2 regions of the Morganella morganii genome follow, and region 2 is predicted to be linked to the other one. Evidence: predicted binding sites of a transcription regulator. Region 2 holds the regulator's gene; the other holds the start of a gene.

Region 1 (7,483 bases), 1.0 Mb from region 2:
CTGAAAAATATGTACAGTAATTGTTACGAAATTAGTGATGCCGATGTGTGAAAGTGAGAGGCGGGATAGATTTATATTTAATAATCACGTAAAGGCTGATACCCGGAACAGATGGGTATCAGCCTCAGCGAAGACAGAATTAATAGCTGAACAGGGCGATATCCTGACACCCCAGGGCGCTCAGTGTGGCAGAGGTACTTTCCCACTGTGACAGCGTGGCGTTACTGCCTTCCACCAGCACGGCGCGGTGGATGTCGTGCAGGTCGCCGCCGGCCATATTCATAAAGATCAGCGCAGCCTGCAGCGGCGGCAGTCCCGGGTTAAAGGCGGCATTTTCAATATAAGCACCGCTGTAGATGCGTCCGCGGCTGTCCTGAAGAGCCACACCGCTGTGGGAATGAGAATACGGTGCATGGCTGCGGTTGGCTGCCTCGAGTGCTTTTCCGACCACTGCATTGGTGGCGAGGAAATGATAACCGTGATGCACCTGGTCAAATAACCGGGTTTCAATTCCCAGATCCACCGGCCCGAAAGCATGCGGCAGCAGCGTTTTCAGCGGCATAGCGGCCAGTTCCGGTAACTGGATCAGCAGTTCTGTACCGCTGTTCAGTTCATTCATAAACTGACGGCAGTGGCCGCACGGAGTGTAATTGACAGTTACTTTGCGCAAACCTTTCTCGCCGCGCAGCCAGGCGTGAGTGATCGCGCTCTGTTCTGCATGCACTGTCTGTTGTAACGGCACATGGCAGAATTCCATATTGGCGCCGAAATAGAGGTTACCGCTCAGTCCGTGTGCAATCGCGCCGACATTAAACCTGGATACCGGCGTCACGGCACAGGCTGCGGCCAGCGGCAGCATGGTCAGTGCAAGTGCATCCTCATCAGTATCTGTGGCGTTGCAGAGTGCGCTGACCTGTTTGGCCGATAAGTATCCCGGGAACGTATCAGCACAAACAATGTCTGTCAGCAGGGTCTGTAACGGGGAAGGGAGCGTGTTCAGGGCTGCATGAAAGCGGTTTTGCATAAAATGACCTCCATTATCAATGAGATCATTCTAGCGGGTAGTTATACATAATGAACGTGATTTTTATCACGTTCATTATGAAACGAATGAAACAAATATTGAATTTGCGAGATGGAGCTCAAATTTTCAGGTCAGCCGAATAATGCCAGCAGTACCGGGAAGATAAACGGCGCCATCAGAGAAGTAATAATCCCGCAGGTCATTAATGCCAGTGAACTGTAAGCGCCTTCCACATAATCCTCTTCCGCGCAGCGGGCGGTACCGAGGGCGTGAGAGGCTGTACCCATTGCCAGGCCGCGTGAGGCTTTGGTCGTAACCCGCAGGCGTCTGAACAGGGTATGGCCGAAAATCGCGCCGAGGATCCCGACGAAAATCACACATACAGCACTGATTGCCGCCACGCCGCCGATAGAATTGGACACCGCGATCGCAATCGGGGTGGTGACTGACTTAGGCAGGATAGAGGCCGCAATTTCCGGTGTCGCGCCCATCATAAAGGCAATAGCGGTGCCGGTAACCATGGCAATCACACTCCCGGCAAAGCAGATGGTGATGATGGATTTCCACTGTGCACGGATCTGATGCAGCTGTTCATACAGCGGAAACGCCAGTGCCACCACCGCAGGTTGCAGCAGATCGTTGAGAATGCGGCTGCCCTCAAAATAGTGGTTGTATGAAGTTCCGGTGAATATCAGCAGCGGAATGATAATCACGATGGATATCAGCAGCGGGTTTAATACCGGCAGCTTAAATTTGATATAGATAGCTCTGGCGAGAAAATAGACGCCGATGGTAAGCGGGAGCGACCACCAGATATGCGTTAACATTTGCGTTTCTCTTGTTGTTCGGTGTGTTCTGCTGCGGCAACCGCATCGGCTTCCTGTTGTTCCGGAACCGGAACATGGCGGCGGTGAATAAATTCAGAACTCAGCGCCACAGCACACATGGCGATAAAGGTACTGACGACACAGGCGATGAGGATCGGCAGCAGCTGGGCGCTGAGGGTATCGTAATAGTTCATCACACCGATACCGATCGGCAGAAATAACATCGTCATGTTTTTCATTAATAAGGTACAGCCGGGCTGAACCCAGTGCGCCGGAACAATCTGCAGTGCGAGCAGCACAAAAAGCAGCAGCATGCCCACGATGCTGCCCGGGACGGAAAACGGCAGTAACACCGCGATAATATTGCCGGCAAACAGGCACAGATACAGGATCAGAAATGCCCGGAGATAGCGCCAGCCGGTTTCCGCTATCTGTTTTGGTTTCATGATAATGTTCCTTCTTGGATGAACCTATTCATCATACAATTAACTTTTTATTTGTGCTATAGGTCACATAAAAAAACCTGCACCGGAGCGCAGGTTTTTTTCAGTTTATTGTACAGAGAAGAACTTACTTCACCTGCTGACCTGGTTGTGCACCGGAATCCGGGCTGAGCAGGAAAATCTCGTTTCCGCCCGGGCCTGCGGCCATGACCATGCCTTCAGAGATCCCGAAACGCATTTTGCGTGGTGCGAGGTTAGCGACCATCACTGTCAGGCGGCCTTCCAGCGCTTTCGGATCCGGATACGCCTGGCGGATGCCGGAGAAGACCTGACGGGTTTCGCCACCGAGATCCAGTACCAGTTTCAGCAGTTTGTCAGAGCCGTCCACGAAATCGGCAGACATGATCTGTGCAATACGCATATCAACTTTGGCAAAATCATCAAAGCTGATGGTGTCCGCAATCGGATCATCTGCCAGCGGGCCGCTGACCGGTTTGGCTGACATCGCTTTGATATCCTCTTTGGAAGCTTCAATCATCTCTTCCACTTTCGCCATTTCAATACGGCTGAACAGGGCCTTGAAGTCTGCGATCTGATGATCCAGCAGCGGTTTGGCAATGCCGTCCAGTGTCAGTTCCTGATTCAGGAACGCTTCACTGCGGGCCGCCAGTTCCGGCATCACCGGTTTCAGGTAGGTCATCAGTGCGCGGAACAGGTTGATACCCATGGTGCAGATAGCGTGCAGCTCATCATCTTTACCTTCCTGTTTCGCCACCACCCACGGTGCTTTCTCATCAATATAGCGGTTGGCGACATCAGCCAGCGCCATGATTTCGCGGATAGCTTTGCCGAATTCACGGCTGGTGTACTCTTCGCTGATGGTTTTTTCAGCATCAACAAATTGCTGATATAACTCAGGTTCAGCCAGGGTTGCACTCAGGCGGCCGTTAAAGCGTTTTTTGATAAATCCGGCGGTACGGGATGCCAGGTTGACCACTTTGTTAACGATGTCACTGTTAACACGCTGAACGAAATCTTCCAGGTTGAGGTCGATATCATCAATACGTGAAGAGAGTTTCGCCGCGTAGTAATAACGCAGGCTGTCTGCATTCAGATGATTCAGATAGGTGCGGGCCTGGATAAAGGTACCGCGTGATTTGGACATCTTCGCGCCGTTAACCGTCACATAGCCGTGGACAAACAGGTTGGTCGGCTTGCGATAACCGCTGCCTTCCAGCATGGCAGGCCAGAACAGGCTGTGGAAGTACACGATATCTTTACCGATAAAGTGGTACAGATCAGCGTCAGAATCTTTCTTCCAGAACTCGTTAAAATCGAGATTGCCGCGTTTGTCACACAGATTTTTGAATGATCCCATGTAGCCGATTGGCGCATCCAGCCAGACATAGAAGTATTTGCCCGGTGCATCAGGGATCTCAAAGCCGAAATACGGTGCATCACGGCTGATATCCCACTGCTGCAGGCCGGAATCAAACCACTCCTGCATTTTGTTGGCAACCTGCTCCTGGAGCGCGCCGCTGCGGGTCCATGCCTGTAACATGTCAGCGAAAGCCGGCAGATCAAAGAAGTAGTGCTCACTTTCGCGCAGCACCGGTGTGGCACCGGAGACCACGGAGCGCGGGTTAATCAGCTCGGTCGGGCTGTAGGTCGCGCTGCACACTTCGCAGTTATCGCCGTACTGGTCTTCCGCTTTACATTTCGGGCAGGTGCCTTTTACAAAGCGGTCCGGCAGGAACATGCCTTTTTCCGGATCATACAGCTGGGAAATGGTCCGTGTTTCAATATGGCCGTTCTTTTTCAGCGCCAGATAGATATTCTCTGATAACACCCGGTTCTCTTCGCTGTGCGTGGAGTGGTAGTTATCAAAGCTGATGGCGAAATCGGCAAAATCTTTCTGATGCTCGATGCTCATGTTGGCGATCATCTCTTCAGGAGAGATCCCCTGCTGTTGTGCCTTGAGCATAATCGGGGTGCCGTGAGCATCGTCGGCGCAGATGAAGTGAACCTCTTTGCCGCGCATTCGCTGAAAACGGACCCAAATATCAGCCTGGATATGTTCCAGCATATGACCGAGATGGATTGAACCGTTTGCATATGGCAACGCACAGGTTACCAAAATTTTATTAGCGATCTGAGACATAGAGTATTTCACTTCCTCAAATAATAAAGGGTCTTTGATGTTAACCGATCCCGTCCACCCCTGCCAGCAGTAATCCGGCTTTGTGTGTGGTTTTCCGGACTTTTTTCTGCCGTGAACATCCGGCGATAACCCTGCTGATTGCAGGGGATTTGTTTTGTGCGGGTTTGCGCGGAATGACTAAATTAATCAGTTGGCTTCTGCTATCATTGAAGCCGATAGTTACAGGCAATAAAAACGATAAATTTAAGGAGCCGGGATGAATGCGAAATCCCCCGGGGAGATGAACCCTGAATTGCTGAACGACCAGGTCGCGCAGGTACTGGCGACATTTGAGCATCCGACACTCAAACGCAACCTGATTGCCATCAAAGCGCTGAATCACTGCGCAATGCTGGATGATGTGCTGCATGTTGAGCTGGTGATGCCGTTTGTCTGGAAGCGCCCGTTTGAAGCACTGATTGAAGCAAAAACCAAAGAATTACGCAAAGTGACCGGTGCGGCAGCGGTGGACTGGAAACTGCGTCATGATATCGCAACACTGCGCCGGGCCAACGATCTGCCGGGCATTAACGGTGTCCGCAATATCCTGGCGGTCAGCTCCGGCAAAGGCGGTGTGGGTAAATCCAGCACTGCGGTTAACCTCGCACTGGCACTGGCGGCAGAAGGGGCGAAAGTCGGTATCCTCGATGCGGATATTTACGGCCCGTCCATCCCGAACATGCTGGGCACCACCAAAGAGCGCCCGACCTCACCGGACGGCCAGCATATGGCCCCGATTATGGCTTACGGCCTGGCCTCCAACTCTATCGGTTATCTGGTGACAGATGATAACGCCATGGTCTGGCGCGGCCCGATGGCCAGTAAAGCCCTTATGCAGATGTTACAGGATACCCTGTGGCCGGATCTGGACTATCTGGTCATCGATATGCCGCCGGGCACCGGTGATATCCAGCTGACCCTCTCACAGAATATTCCGGTCACCGGAGCCGTGGTGGTAACCACGCCGCAGGATATCGCGCTGGTGGATGCCATGAAAGGTATCGTCATGTTCAAGAAAGTGAACGTGCCGGTTCTGGGGATTGTGGAGAACATGAGTGCGCACATCTGCAGTAACTGCGGCCATGTCGAGCCGATTTTCGGCACCGGCGGGGCGGAGAAACTGGCGGAACGCTATCACACCAAACTGCTGGGACAGGTGCCGCTGCATATTTCGCTGCGTGAAGACCTCGATCGCGGCCAGCCGACGGTGATGCGTGACCCGGATGGCGAGTTTGCGGATATCTACCGTGAGATCGCCGTAAATGTGACGGCAGAAATGTTCTGGGAAGGGGATAAAATCCCGACAGAGATCGCTTTCCGCGCAGTTTAAGCGGAATTTATTTCTGCTCCGGCACGTCCGGAAAGTCAAAAAGACCAGTGCAGTGATGTGCTGGTCTTTTTTTCGGGTGGCCATAAGAGCGGTTACCCCGAAATAATGAGGCCGGATGCCCGATTATGCTGGAATCTCACGCCGTTACTCCCTATAATTCAGCGCCGGGCGGACACGTTTTGTTACTCACGGCCGGATAAGCATTAAAAGAGGCCGCAGCAGACCGTTTCGGTTTTTTTCTCTCCTATTTTCAAACCGGGTTATTTCAATTATGGCTGACACAGCACAGCAGCAGTGCACTATCATCGGCATCACCGGCGCATCCGCGTCAGGAAAAAGTCTGATTGCCAACACGCTTTATCACGAGTTACGTGCTCAGGTGGGCGATCACAATATCGGTGTGATTCCGGAAGACTGCTACTATAAAGATCAGAGCGATGTGCCGATGGAAGAGCGCATCAAGGTCAACTATGACCATCCGGGCTCTATGGATCACGAATTGCTGTTACAGCATCTGAAAACACTGAAATCCGGTAAGTCGATTCAGTTACCGCAATATGATTACGCCGAGCATACCCGCAAACCGGAATCGGTTCTGTTCAGCCCGAAACGGGTGATTATTCTTGAGGGCATCCTGCTGCTGACAGACAAACGTCTGCGCGAGCAGATGGACTTCTCCATTTTCGTCGACACCCCGCTGGATATCTGCCTGATGCGCCGCATCCGCCGTGATGTGAATGAGCGCGGACGCACACTGGATTCGGTGATTGCACAGTACAATAAAACCGTCCGTCCGATGTACCTGCAATTTATTGAACCAACAAAACAATATGCTGATATCATAGTGCCGCGGGGCGGTAAAAACCGCGTGGCGATTGATATTCTGAAAGCCAAAATCAGTCAGTTCTGCGAGTAAGCCGCCGACAACGATTAATCCGCGTTTATCCGCCGGTGATAAACGCTGAGTTTTATAAGGATGATACCATGCGACTTTGTGACCGTGACATTATTCAGTGGCTTGATGACGGCAGACTGACCATCTCCCCGCGTCCGCCGGTTGAGCGGATCAACGGGGCGACCGCCGATGTCCGCCTCGGGCATCAGTTCCGGGTTTTCCGGGGCCATACCGCCGCGTATATTGATCTCAGCGGCCCGAAAGAAGAAGTGAATGCGGCGCTGGAAAATGTCATGAGTGATGAAATCACCCTGACTGAAGATGAAGTGTTCTACCTGCATCCGGGTGAACTGGCACTGGCAGTGACACTGGAATCTGTCACACTGCCGGATAACCTGGTCGGCTGGCTGGACGGGCGTTCATCACTGGCACGCCTCGGGCTGATGGTCCACGTGACCGCACACCGGATCGATCCGGGCTGGCACGGGCAAATCGTACTGGAATTTTACAACTCAGGTAAGTTACCCTTGGCACTGCGGCCGGGAATGGTGATCGGTGCCCTGAGTTTTGAGCCGTTATCCGGCTCCGCTGACCGGCCGTATAACCGCCGCAGCGATGCAAAATACAAAAATCAGCAGGGAGCTGTGGGCAGCCGTATCAGCGAAGATTAAACGGCGGACAGTACTGTCCGCCAGCGGGTTCAACAGAGAATGGGAAAGGAACAGGGATTATGAAACGATTTTTCACCACGCTGATTATTCTGC
Region 2 (7,483 bases):
TACGTGAAAAATTCTTATATTAATTAGTTATCCCGGCAGTAAAGGTAAATTAAAGTAAATCTGTGGCGCTCAGCGCCATTGCCCATTAAAATCGGTAAGATTAGTGTCAGTTTATTTCGTTGAAAGGAATTGGGAATGTTAAAACGTGTTTTAGTTACATTTGTGGCAGCCTGTACCCTCAGTGCAACGTCGCTGGCGTTCGCGGCGGAGCAGACGCATGTTAAATTTACCACCACCGCAGGCGATTTTGAAATTGCGCTGGATAATGAAAAAGCGCCGCAGACTGTGGAAAATTTCAAACAGTATGTCACCGATAAATTCTATGACGATACAACATTCCACCGTGTCATCCCGGGCTTTATGGTGCAGGGCGGCGGCTTTACGGCGGATATGAACCAGAAACAGACCCGCCCGCCGGTAAAAAATGAAGCGGATAACGGCCTGCGTAACCTGCGCGGCACCATTGCGATGGCGCGTACCGCAGATAAAGACAGTGCAACCAGCCAGTTCTTTATTAACGTAGCGGATAATGCATTCCTCGACCACGGCCAGCGTGATTTCGGCTATGCTGTGTTTGGTAAAGTCGTGAACGGCATGGAAGTTGTCGATAAAATCTCAAAAGTGAAGACAGAAAACATCGGTCCGTACCAGAACGTGCCATCGACACCGATCAAAATTATTTCTGCAACTATCGTAAAATAAACCGTATTTTCGTGCAGACTAAGGGGAATATTTCCGGATATTCCCCGTAAGCATGTCAAACTCCCTGATAGTCTGAATAAGACGATATCTGCCTCTGCGGCACCATGCCGCATTCGGGCTATTTTCTCTGTCCGGCTGTGGTATTATAGCCCGCTTCATGAAACTGTCTGTGCAATCCCCCGGGGTTGCAGGGTATTGTCAACGTGTGCCTGATACAGCAGTTTGAAAATAAAAAAGATAAATATATCAGTCGGATATAGATAATCATGCTATTAATTATCGATAATTATGACTCATTTACTTATAACCTGTATCAATACTTCTGTGAGTTAGGTGCAGATGTACAGGTTAAACGAAATGATGCCGTCAGCCTCAGTGATATTGAGCAATTATCGCCATCTCACCTGGTGATCTCACCGGGTCCCTGCACGCCGTCAGAAGCCGGTATTTCACTGGATGCGGTCAGCCATTTCGCCGGTGAAATCCCGATCCTCGGGGTGTGTCTCGGGCATCAGGCTATCGGCCAGGCATTCGGCGCGCAGGTGGTGAAGGCGCGTAAAGTGATGCACGGCAAAACCACAGCAATCCATCATAATCAGCAGGGTGTGTTCAAAGGGCTGAACCGTCCGCTGACCGTCACCCGCTATCACTCGCTGGTGATTGCCCCGGAAACATTGCCTGCCTCGTTTGAGGTTACCGCATGGAGTCTGCATGACGGCAATGTGGATGAAATCATGGGGATCCGCCATAAAACCCTGCCGATTGAAGGTGTGCAGTTCCATCCGGAAAGTATTCTCAGTGAACAGGGGCATGAACTCCTGAATAATTTCCTGAAATACTAATCAGTTATCGCTTATTTTATCCTCGGTTCTGTTTTTTCATTCGTTTTGATTTGATTTTTTATTCATATTTGGTGATTATATTTTCACTTGTGGATAGATCAGGTAAGGAACGATGACAAAACAGAATGCGGTTACGCGCGGCACTTATGATGAAGTGATGCTGCCAATTTATGCACCGGCTGATTTTATTCCTGTCAGAGGTCAGGGAAGCCGGGTGTGGGATCAGAACGGCACTGAATATGTTGATTTCGCCGGTGGTATTGCCGTACTGGCGCTGGGCCATTGTCATCCGGCACTGATCGCGGCCCTGAAAGCCCAGAGTGAATCGCTCTGGCATGTCAGCAATATTTTTACTAATGAACCGGCGCTGATACTGGCGCAGAAGCTGATAAAACATACGTTTGCGGAACGGGTTTTCTTTGCCAACTCCGGTGCGGAGGCAAATGAAGCCGCATTCAAACTGGCGCGTCATTATGCACTGACCCGTCATCATCCTTATAAAACCAAAATTATCGCTTTCCATCACGGCTTCCACGGCCGGACACTCTTTACCGTTTCTGTCGGTGGTCAGCCGAAATATGCTGATGGCTTCGGGCCGAAACCGGCAGATATTATTCATGTGCCTTTTAACGACCTTGATGCTGTCAAAGCAGTGATGGATGATCACACCTGTGCCGTGGTGCTGGAACCTGTCCAGGGCGAGGGCGGGATCACACCTGCCACACCGGCCTTTATGCAGGGCCTGCGTGAATTATGTGATAAACATCAGGCGCTGCTGGTATTTGATGAAGTGCAGAGCGGGATGGGGCGCAGCGGCAAACTGTTTGCCTATATGGATTACGGCATTGAGCCGGATATTCTGACCACGGCCAAAGCGCTGGGCGGCGGTTTCCCGATCAGTGCCATGCTGACAAAACAGGACATTGCACAGGTGATGGTACCCGGTACGCACGGTACAACCTACGGCGGCAACCCGCTGGCCTGTGCGGTCGGTAATGCGGCCTTTGATCTGATCAACGACCCGGCATTGCTGGCGGGGGTGAATGAGCGCCATCAGTGGTTTGCGGATGCACTGCAATCTCTGAACAGTACATTCGGTGCATTTGCGGAGATCCGCGGGAAAGGGCTGCTGATTGGTGCCGAACTGGCGGGCATTTACCGCGATCAGTCAAAAACCCTGCTGGGGCTGGCAGCCAAAAACGGCCTGATGCTGCTTAACGCCGGTACCAATGTTCTGCGTTTCACGCCATCGCTGATTATTGAAAAAGCCGATGTGGATGAAGGAATGAAACGGCTGGCGAAAACCCTGAATGATTTCCGGGAAATGCAGTAAATCCATCACGGTAACATGTTTAACTAACTGATTTGTATATTTTATTACTATATTTACTGTGATAGGTTTGCCGGACGTTTATCTAGTCTCAGTAAAGCAATGGCAATTCGGTTTTCAGGCAGATTTGAAGAATTTCTTCATGGCAGTTTTTATGTTCATCTCTATCGCTTCTCTGTCGATGGGTTTGATTTTGTGGTTATTTTTAGTCCGGTCGACATTACTGATGCGGCATATTCGGCGTTCCGGAGTGCAGAGGCGGGGTTCAGGCTTCCGGAACGATGCTATGACCTGAAGTTTGATCGCGAAGATAATTTTTTAAACTCAACGTTCTATCAGGTACCGGAAAGAGGAATGTGTTCACGGCGTTATGGATTTGTTCAGGATCTGGCTGTTGCCCTGCAACGAATTGTGATTCTGCATTGTCAGCAATATGCTGCGAAGGTTTATTTTATGATTGCAGAGAATGATAAGTTAAAACGCTACTATGACAGAATTTTACAGCACGGACATGATAACGTACTATCAGAAATAAAAGCGGGCCTTGGTGAAGGGGGGAAAGGGTATGTACTCAAAACGCGACATTTCTGAGATAAAAAAAAATGAGTATCAAAGAGCGTAAAATAGCAGCAATGCGTCAGTTGAAAGCCTCTTTTGATCAAGCCGGCCGCGAAGGAAAGCTGCGGGTTCGCAGAGCTGATATTCTTCAGTAATAATGATGAGCCGGAAACAAAAAAAACAGGCGCAGATGCGCCTGTTTTGGTGATAAGGGCGGTCCGGATTAACGGGTGCCGTATACCACGATGGTTTTACCGTGTGCGGAGATCAGGTTTTGATCTTCCAGCATCTTCAGAATACGGCCGACGGTTTCGCGGGAACATCCCACAATCTGGCCGATTTCCTGACGGGTAATTTTGATTTGCATGCCGTCCGGATGAGTCATCGCATCCGGCTGTTTTGCCAGGTTCAGTAATGTCTGGGCGATGCGGCCCGTCACATCAAGGAATGCAAGGTTTCCGACCTTTTCTGATGTGGTTTGCAGGCGGCTTGCCATCTGCGCGGAAAGGCGCATAAGGATATCCGGGTTAACCTGGATAAGCTGGCGGAACTTTTTGTACGAGATTTCTGCAACTTCGCAGGCGCTTTTTGCCCGTACCCACGCTGTACGTTCCTGTCCTTCCTCAAATAATCCGAGTTCACCGATGAAATCACCCTGGTTGAGATAGGATAAAATCATCTCTTTGCCTTCTTCATCTTTGATCAGCACCGCAACAGAACCTTTTACAATATAGTAGAGTGTTTCTGCCTTTTCGCCCTGATGAATAAGCGTGCTTTTGGATGGATATTTGTGGATATGGCAGTGAGACAAAAACCATTCAAGCGTGGGGTCTGTTTGTGGCTTGCCGAGAACCATTCGCGTTATCCTCTGTTGTTAGTTATTGCAAACCGTTGTTTACGCTCTGCAATTATATAAAGTCTTAGCTTATCATATTAACTTGCTGAATTTCCGGCAAGTTAGTTTATTAAAATAGTATAATAATCCTCACGGAAAGATATTGATCTTAGCCATAGATAAATCCTTGCCGTGTTTTTAGCACAGGAAAACTGTCCTGTCTTCCACTGTCTCGCTTCAGCATAATAAACTATGGGATAGATTGCCAGCCCGTGAATGAAAGGGTAGTCTGTCGTGAATTATATTGATGATGAGGGTATAAAAATGGAAGCGCGTGTAAAGTGGGTTGAGAACATGACTTTCTTAGGGGAATCCGCGTCAGGACACCAGATTACAATGGACGGTAATGCCGGTGAAAAAGCTCCGAACCCGATGGAGATGGTACTGATGGCAACCGGCGGCTGCAGCGCCATTGATGTTGTCTCTATTTTGCAAAAAGGCCGTAATCAAGTCATTGATTGTGATGTAAAACTCACCGCTGAACGTCGTGAAACCGCGCCACGTTTATTCACTCATATTAATCTGCATTTTATTGTGACCGGCCGTGACCTGACTGAAAACGTTGTCGGGCGTGCCGTGCAATTATCCGCTGAGAAATATTGCTCTGTTTCATTAATGTTAGGCGAAAGTGTTAACATTACGCATAGTTTTGAAGTAAAGAATATTGAATGATTTTTTGAAATATTATTTTTATTTTTGAAAATAAACCGGGTAATACATTATTACCCGGTTTTTTTATCGCTTGTTTATTTGTTTTCCCTGCAATAATTGCTCTGCCAGCGGTGCCATTATTAATTCCATCGCCAGCCCTAATTTTCCGCCGGGGACGACGATGGTATTTGAGGCGGAAATAAAGGAGCCCTGAAGCATGGATAACAAATAGGGAAAATCGATTTTTTTCAGGCCGCGGAAGCGGATCACGGTAAAGCTTTCATCCTGTGACGGAATGGATTTGGCCGAGAACGGGTTTGAGGTATCCACCGTCGGCACCCGCTGGAAGTTAATGTGGGTGCGGGAAAACTGCGGGGTGATATAGCGGATGTAATCATCCATCGAACGCACGACAGAATCCATTACCGCCTCCCGTGAATGGCCGCGATCATTGGTGTCACGGACTAACTTCTGTATCCACTCCAGATTGACTATCGGTACCACGCCGACCAGCAGATCCACATGTCCGGCAATATCATGTTCCGGCGTGACCACGCCGCCGTGTAATCCCTCATAGAAAAGTACATCCGTCCCGGCAGGAAGTGCCTCGCGGGGGGTGAAGGTGCCGGGCAGCTGATTATAGGGCACGGCTTCATCATAGGTATGCAGATATTTGCGGCGTTCGCCGCTGCCGTTTTCGCTGTACTGGCGGAATGTGCTTTCGAGCAGGCCAAAATCGTTGGCTTCGGGCCCGAAATAGCTGATGTGGCGGCCCTGCTCGCGGGCCTTGCGGATGGCGGCATCCATTTCCGGCCGCGTGTAACGGTGGAAACTGTCACCTTCAATAATGGCCGGAACCGCATCCAGTTGCTGGAAAATTTTACGGAAAGCCTGACTGGTGGTAGTGGTACCGGCTCCGCTGGAGCCGGTAACGGCGATAATCGGGTGGGTCCGTGACATGCGGCGTTTCCTCCGGCTGAATCAGCCGCGGAATTGTGCCGACGGCATGATGTTGAGTGTTTCGTGTAATTCCGACCAGACAATCACAATGTCGCCGTTTTTGAGTTGCGTGTAAAGATCCGCCACTTTATCACTGAGTGATTTTTCATGTTCGCCGTAGTCGGTGCCTTCGCGCAGCACCACACTTTCCAGGATACTTTCCAGTGTTTCCGGCGCGATATCCTGCCAGGGAATAATCATGGTGTCTCCTTTGCGGCCAGATGCGGCGCGAGCCATTCAGGGATGCGCTCCTCCAGCCATAAACGCGGACGGCGCCAGCTGCCGGACACAAAGCCGACATGGCCGCCGTGTTCGGTCATCTGGTACTCCACACACGGCGGCAGTTGTGACAGATCCGGCACCACTTCCTGTGCCATAAAAGGATCATCTTTGGCGTGGATGATCAGCATCGGCTTACGTACGGCTGGGAGTTTCGGCAGGGCACTGCAGCGGCGGTAGTAATCCGAGGCATCGCGGAAGCCGTGGATCCGTGAGGTGATAATGTCATCAAATTCGCGGATCCGTTTAATCGCGCGGATATGCAGCAGGTTTGTCGGCAGTGAATTCGGGTAGCGCACCAGTTTGCGGGTGGCATTACGTTTCAGCCCTTTCAGCAGATACCACTGATAAAAACGGGAAAAGCCTTTTTCCATTTTGAAAGAGCACGGCTCCAGCATCAGCGGGGCGGAAACCACAATACCTGCATCCACTGCGGCATTCTCACCCTCTTCGGCGAGATAACAGGCCAGCATATTGCCGCCGAGTGAATAACCGACCGCGCCGGTCGGTACTTTCCCGTAGGTATCCTGCAGCCAGTTCAGCAGATAACGGGCATCTTCGGTTTCACCGGAGTGGTAAATCCGTCTGGAGCGGTTCGGCTCGCCGCTGCATCCGCGAAAATGCATAACAACACCCAGCCAGCCCTGACGGGCGGCCGCAGCCAGGATACCGTGCGCATACGGGCTGCGGAAACTGCCTTCCAGCCCGTGAAAGATGACCAGCCGTGGTTTATGGCGTGCGGTATCGGGATCTTCGCTCCATGCAAGATCAATAAAATCATCATCCGGCAGTGTCAGGCGCTGCCAGAATGGTTTTATCGTCGGTTTCCGGCGGAAAATCCGGGGCAGCAACGTTTGCAGGTGCGGGTTGGTTGCCCAGGAAATCGGTTGAAAATGACTAGACATAGTTAGATTCGTAATGAAAAAACATCTCTTGTTTAATGAAAAACATACTGGTAATTTTCCGGGAAGAAAATGACCACGTTGCCGGATTACTCATGACCGCACATCTTTTTATCTCACTTTCCGTATTTATGTTTATCGCGGCAGTCACGCCCGGCCCCAATAATATGTTACTGACCGCCTCCGGTGCACAGCTCGGCTTTCGCCGTACGCTGGCACTGATGGCTGGTATTATGCTCGGCATGCAGACGGTATTATACCTTTCAGCCTTTGGTGTTGCGGCTATTTTACTGATTTATCCCAAATTGCATACTGCTATGAAAAT

What was found. Region 2 encodes CRP, which controls carbon source genes, mostly activating them, when cyclic AMP is high. Its sites were predicted from a motif close to ATGTGANNNNNNTCACAT; they were not measured.
Region 1: a site for CRP is predicted at 2,349-2,366, ahead of JL661_RS12620 (CidA/LrgA family protein). Genes of this name have one in related genera too.

Annotation. Positions count from the first base shown of each region.
Region 1 is NZ_CP069157.1:2,612,036-2,619,518, reverse strand. It holds gene cdd (cytidine deaminase) at 140-1,024, opposite strand; gene JL661_RS12625 (CidB/LrgB family autolysis modulator) at 1,156-1,851, opposite strand; gene JL661_RS12620 (CidA/LrgA family protein) at 1,845-2,297, opposite strand; gene metG (methionine--tRNA ligase) at 2,422-4,455, opposite strand; gene apbC (iron-sulfur cluster carrier protein ApbC) at 4,712-5,824, shown strand; gene udk (uridine kinase) at 6,096-6,740, shown strand; gene dcd (dCTP deaminase) at 6,809-7,390, shown strand; gene asmA (outer membrane assembly protein AsmA) at 7,450-7,483, shown strand, end outside.
Region 2 is NZ_CP069157.1:3,627,793-3,635,275, reverse strand. It holds gene ppiA (peptidylprolyl isomerase A) at 136-702, shown strand; gene JL661_RS17365 (aminodeoxychorismate synthase component II) at 969-1,544, shown strand; gene argD (bifunctional acetylornithine/succinyldiaminopimelate transaminase) at 1,657-2,877, shown strand; gene JL661_RS17355 (hypothetical protein) at 2,977-3,465, shown strand; gene crp (cAMP-activated global transcriptional regulator CRP) at 3,656-4,288, opposite strand; gene JL661_RS17345 (OsmC family protein) at 4,592-4,999, shown strand; gene JL661_RS17340 (phosphoribulokinase) at 5,063-5,938, opposite strand; gene JL661_RS17335 (YheU family protein) at 5,960-6,178, opposite strand; gene JL661_RS17330 (hydrolase) at 6,175-7,161, opposite strand; gene JL661_RS17325 (LysE family translocator) at 7,254-7,483, shown strand, end outside.